2 regions of the Pararhizobium sp. genome follow, and region 1 is predicted to be linked to the other one. Evidence: riboswitches for the same ligand, from Rfam matches in the RefSeq annotation. Region 1 holds a riboswitch; the other holds the start of a gene.
The links. A riboswitch is a leader RNA that binds a small molecule or an ion and turns the genes downstream of it on or off. The one in region 1 is predicted to bind cobalamin.
Positions count from the first base shown of each region.

Region 1 (2,970 bases):
GGCACGCCGTAGACGCGTTCCACGTCATAGGGCGAAAACAGGTACATGTCCTCGTTGTTCTTCGCCAGTTCGAAGGTGATGTCCGGAACGACGACGCCGAGCGACAGCGTCTTGATGCGGATCTTCTCGTCGGCGTTTTCGCGCTTGGTATCGAGGAAGCGCATGATGTCGGGGTGATGGGCGTTCAGATAGACGGCCCCTGCCCCCTGGCGGGCGCCAAGCTGATTGGCATAGGAGAAACTGTCTTCCAGAAGCTTCATCACCGGAATGATGCCGGATGACTGGTTTTCGATCTGCTTGATCGGGGCACCAGCCTCGCGGATATTGGTGAGCGACAGCGCAACGCCACCGCCGCGCTTCGACAGTTGCAGCGCTGAATTGATGCCACGGGCGATCGATTCCATATTGTCTTCGACGCGCAGCAGGAAGCAGGAGACAAGCTCGCCGCGCTGCTTCTTGCCGGCATTGAGGAAGGTCGGCGTCGCCGGCTGGAACCGGCCGGAAATGATCTCGTCGACCATGTCGCGGGCCGTCGCCTCGTTGCCCTGCGCCAGCGCCAGCGCCACCATGCAGATACGGTCCTCGTAGCGCTCGAGATAGCGCTTTCCGTCGAAGGTCTTCAGCGTGTAGCTGGTGTAATACTTGAAGGCGCCGAGAAAGGTCGGGAAACGGAATTTCTTCGCATAGGCGTGATCATAGAGGTCGCGCACGAAGTTGAACGAATACTGGTCGAGAACCTCGCGCTCGTAATAGCCTTCGGTCACCAGATAATCGAGCTTCTCCCTCAGATTATGGAAGAACACGGTGTTCTGATTGACGTGCTGGAGAAAATACTGCTTGGCAGCCAGCCGGTCCTTGTCCAGCTGGATTTTCCCCTCGTCGTCATAGAGGTTCAGCATCGCGTTCAGCGCGTGATAGTCAATCGCGGTTTCCGTCGCCTTCAAAGGGCGTTCGAGCGTTGAGACGTCCAAAATCGTTCCAATCCATTGATGACATTGGCGACGTCCTCGTCCGTACCCAGAAGCTCGAACCTGTAGAGGTACGGCACCCGGCATTTATCCGAGATGACATTGCCCGCGAGACCGAACGTCTCGCCGAAATTGCTGTTTCCGGCAGCGATCACGCCCCGGATGAGGGATCGGTTGTCCGCATTGTTGAGAAAGCGGATTACCTGCTTGGGAACAGCGCCCTTGCCGTCATCGCCGCAATAGGTCGGCAGGATGAGGACGAAGGGCTCGCGCACATCGGGCGTTTCCGCGCCACTGCTGACGGGAATACGGGCCGATTTCAAACCGAGCTTGGCGACGAAGCGATGGGTATTTCCCGACAGGCTGGAATAATAGACGATCAGGCCCATCGCTTGTCCATCCGCACTCAGGCCGCGCTCAGGAAAGCGCTGATCTTGTCCGGACGGAATCCAGCCCAATGGTCTTGGCCCGCAATCACCACCGGAACCTGCTGGTAGCCGAGGCCGATCACCTTTGCGAAGGCGTCCTCATCCTTGGAAATATCGACGACCTGATAGTCGATGCCTTCACGATCGAGCGCGCGATAGGTCGCGGTGCACTGGACGCAGGAAGGCTTGCTGTAGACGGTAATGTTCATGACGTTCCTCGTGGTCTGTGATGTTGCGGGCACACGAAAGGCTCCGAGCCGCTGCACGCGGATCCGATCGTGGGGTCTTGCATTGCGATGCTGCGAGAGGTTAGGCCTGCGCCGCCGATCCCGCATCTTTTGGTCTGCGAATTCGATTGACTGACATGCCTTCACCCCGAAGCTTTTTTGGCGGGCATCGGAAGAACGCAATCCAAAGCGGAATCATTCCGCTCGACATCACGCGACCTTCCGGGCACCCCGCCCGTGGACGTTTTTTTGTTTAAGGCAGGTCTCCTGGCTTGCGGGTCGTGGCGTCCATTCCGCCTTCCCGAAGCATGAGGCTTCAGTGACTTGAAATGAAACAGACGCTCGCCGCTGACAGTTGCGGGGGCAGCTCCGGATTTGCCCGGCCAGAAAGGCCAAACGCACCGTATTCCCTCTTAGCCTCCAAACCTTGCGACTCGGAGGAACCTTGAACACTAGATATAGTATACGACAGGAAAATAACGTCAATGTGTAGATGCCGGAAACGCACTCCACGACGCATAATTTTTCCGGCATTGTGGATAATGGGGAGTTAATGCGAAACGCGGCAATCGGCTGTGGATAGCTCGGGGGCTGCCGGGGACAACCGGATTTTTCCGGATTATGCCATGCGCGCGGAAAGCGCCGGGATTGCCGGCGCCTTCCTTCATGCCGCTCGGATACTACAAATTGACCGCCCGGCCGCGCTCAAGGCCGGCACGCAACCGGGCTGCTGCGGCAACCATATTGACGAGCGCCGGCTTGACCTCTTCCCATTTGCGCGTCTTCAGGCCGCAATCCGGATTGACCCAGATCTGTCCGGCAACCAGCCCTTCGCTGGCCTTGTCCAGCAGCTCGACCATCTCCTCGACGGCGGGTACCCGCGGCGAGTGGATATCGTAGACGCCCGGCCCGATCTCGTTTGGATAACCGCGGCCAGTAAAGGCGGACAGCAACTCCATCTTTGAACGGGAGGTCTCGATCGAGATCACATCTGCATCCATGGCGGCGATGGCCGGCATGATGTCGTTGAACTCCGAGTAGCACATATGCGTATGGATCTGTGTCTCGTCGGAAACCCCAGTTGAGCAAAGGTGGAAGCTCTCGACGGCCCAATCGAGATAGGCCTTCCAGTCCGCCCGGCGCAGCGGCAGCCCTTCGCGCAGGGCAGCCTCATCGATCTGGATCATGGCAGCGCCAGCCTCGGCGAGATCATGAACCTCGTCGCGAATGGCGAGGGCGACCTGCTTGCAAACCGTGCTGCGTGGAAGATCGTCGCGGACGAATGACCAGTTGAGGATCGTCACCGGTCCGGTCAGCATGCCCTTGACGGTCTTTGCCGTCAGCGAC
Region 1 covers NZ_CBDIHY010000001.1:198,443-201,412, forward strand. The annotation lists gene nrdE (class 1b ribonucleoside-diphosphate reductase subunit alpha) at 1-971, opposite strand, end outside; gene nrdI (class Ib ribonucleoside-diphosphate reductase assembly flavoprotein NrdI) at 941-1,357, opposite strand; gene nrdH (glutaredoxin-like protein NrdH) at 1,375-1,605, opposite strand; cobalamin riboswitch at 1,864-2,086, opposite strand; partial or broken gene metE (5-methyltetrahydropteroyltriglutamate--homocysteine S-methyltransferase) at 2,304-2,970, opposite strand, start outside.

Region 2 (2,970 bases), on a different contig from region 1:
CAGGCCGATCTGGAAAAGGTCGAGGATGCGCGCAAGGTGGTTTTGGCTTGCGACACGGAATTCGGCCGTATCGATGCACTGGTGAACGCGGCGGCGATTACAGATCGCGGCACAATCCTCGATACCAGCCCGGAACTGTTCGACCGGATGTTTGCCGTCAACGTGCGGGCGCCGTTCTTCCTGATGCAGGAAGCGATCAACGTCATGCGCCGCGAGAAGATCGAGGGAACCATCGTCAATATCGGTTCGATGTCGGCCATGGCCGGCCAACCTTTCATCTCTGCCTATTGCGCTTCCAAAGGCGCACTGGAAACGCTGACCAAAAACACGGCTTATGCCGTGCTGCGCAACCGGATTCGGGTCAACGGTCTGAATATCGGCTGGATGGCATCCGAAGGCGAGGATCGCATCCAACGCGAATTTCATGGCGCGGCCAGCGACTGGCTGGAAAAGGCAGCGGCGAGCCAGCCCTTCGGCCGTCTGGTCGATCCGGCCGAAGTCGCGCGCGCCTGCGCCTATCTGTCGTCGGCGGAATCCGGCCTGATGACCGGATCGATGATCTGTTTGGATCAGTCGATCTGGGGTGCCTATGACGGTTCGCCGCATCCGGTCGCGGCGATCTGATGACAACCGGCGGGCCGCCTTGCAAACGGCGGCCTGCTATGGCCATATCGTTTCGTTCAGGTGCCTGCGCAAGCGGGAGAATCGGGAACCCGGTGAAAGTCCGGGACGTGCCCAGCGCTGTAACGGGGACGGTTTTGCTTTATTGAATCTCTGAATCATTTCAGAATTATGCCACTGGATCTTCAAGCAATCCGGGAAGGCGGCAAAACCGGATGATCCGCAGTCAGAAGACCGGCCTGACGAGATAGACCAGCCCCGCGCGGACGGCGGGAGGTTTCGCATTGTTGGGGATCAAACGATGCAAACTGAACCGCAAGACTGCCTTGTGAGGGCGGACGCATTTTCATCGGACGAGCGCGCAGCCGTCTACCGCGCCATTGAAACCCGCCGCGACGTGCGCGATCAGTTCCTGCCTGCGCCCTTGCCGGACGCGCTGATCAGGCGGTTGCTCGCTGCCGCTCACAGCGCGCCGTCGGTCGGCTTCATGCAGCCCTGGAATTTCATTGTCGTCCGCGACGAGGGCCGGCGTACTCGTGTCTTCGAGGCATTCCAGCGGGCCAACGAAGAGGCGGCGCTGATGTTTGAAGGCGAGGCGCAGGGCAAGTACCGCTCATTGAAGCTCGAAGGAATCCGCAAGGCGCCCGTGAGTATCTGCGTCACCTGCGATCCGACCCGCGCCGGTAAGGTCGTTCTCGGCCGGACGCACAATCCGCGCATGGATGCATTTTCGACAGTCTGCGCCGTGCAGAACCTCTGGCTTGCCGCACGCGCCGAAGGCGTCGGCGTCGGCTGGGTCAGCATTTTCCATGAGCGCGATATCAAGGACGTGCTCGGCATTCCAGATCATATCGAGATCATCGCCTGGCTGTGTCTTGGCTATGTCGATACGCTCTATGCCGAGCCGGAATTGGCCGTCAAAGGCTGGCGCCAGCGCTTGCCGCTCGAGGACCTGGTATTTTCCGACTGCTGGGGTGGGCGACCTATGAAGTGATCAGTTGGTCTGCTGCAGTTCCTGATATCCGGGGCCGGCTGGATGCCGCAGGTCAATCGAGGTTTCCTGCGACGGAAGGAAGCTCGGGCCGACGACACGAACCTTGTTATCCTGTGGATTGTAGGCCCGGTCGGCAACGGTGCTTTTCACCTCCGCGGGATCAGCCTTCTTGCGGGTGCGAACCTCGATAACGCCCTTGCCATCGTTCGGGGTGCTCTGCTGCGTCGCCGTGCGTCCGACGGGAGCGCAGCCGCATTGGCCGGGCTGGCTAAGATCGCGGGTCTTGTAGGCGAAAGCCGAGGGTAGATCGGCATAGGGTTCGCCTGTGGCAGCCGAGACCATCTGGTTTGTCTCTTCGGTCGCCAGCTCATGATAGTAAAGTGCCGTCTCCGTTCCCGGGCAGCGCCGTTGGCATGCTTCGGCATCGCGTTGAAAATCGGCTGGCGATGAGTTCGAGGAGATCGGGAAGAACGCACCATCACAGGTGCGCACGCACATTGTGCGCAGGTTGCCGGGATAGTCGGCGCTCGGGCCGAAGCCGTTATCCGGCGTAGTGAAATCGGTGTTGCTGCCGCGCATGTCCGGATAGCCTTCGCCGATCGGCGGCAGGTCGTTCAGGATATTGCGATGGGTTTCCGGTTCCTCGATGGCGGCACTGAGCACTTCATCCTGCTCCTCGCCGCAGCGATTGGCAGCAAGCGCCGCATGAATGCGCCGCCGGGTCACGTCGCTGTCGCCGCCTTCCAGAAGGTTCAGCCGACGGGCCTTCAGTGTTTTGAGATCCATTTGCATCTGCGAGATTTCAGCGTCCAGGCTGTTGCAGGCGTCTTCGTTCGGACCGCCGACGATGATGACACTGCCTGAACTGCATCCCATCCGCCTCAGATCGCTGCGCGCCTGCCGCAGGTCCAGGTTCTGACGGGAGATCGCACCGGTATAGTCGCGCAGATTTGCATTGGATGCGACGATTTTCGGCAGGCCGGCAAGGCGGGCGTTCAGCCGTTCGCACACCGCTGAAGCGTCGGCCGTGGTCGTCATGACCAGAAGAAGCGGGGCTATCAGCGCCGCAAGGGATATCGAACGGAAGGTCACGTGTTTCTCTCGCCTGAGCGTACCGGCACCGTGCCGGGTGCGAAGGAGCATCCTGCGCACTCTGACTGTGCCGCTATCATAGCGTCATTCGACGGTGCTGCAACGCAGTCCGCGTAGCAGCGTTAACGGCGGGCGGGAGATAAATGCGGGGCGAGGCGGGAGAGCCACAATCGGTGGCTCTCCCGTGGGTAATGCAACTTATGCGGCCCGGGCTGTTTCCAGAGACATCGGCCGTTTCAGCACCGACCCGCCGATTTCAGCGA
Region 2 covers NZ_CBDIHY010000003.1:3,738,803-3,741,772, reverse strand. The annotation lists gene ACQY8Q_RS23975 (SDR family oxidoreductase) at 1-624, shown strand, start outside; cobalamin riboswitch at 667-878, shown strand; gene bluB (5,6-dimethylbenzimidazole synthase) at 923-1,615, shown strand; gene ACQY8Q_RS23965 (DUF2865 domain-containing protein) at 1,616-2,653, opposite strand; gene ACQY8Q_RS23960 (acyl-homoserine-lactone synthase) at 2,906-2,970, opposite strand, start outside.
Region 2: linked by a shared signal. The riboswitch ahead of bluB (5,6-dimethylbenzimidazole synthase) and the one ahead of nrdH (glutaredoxin-like protein NrdH) in region 1 are both predicted to bind cobalamin.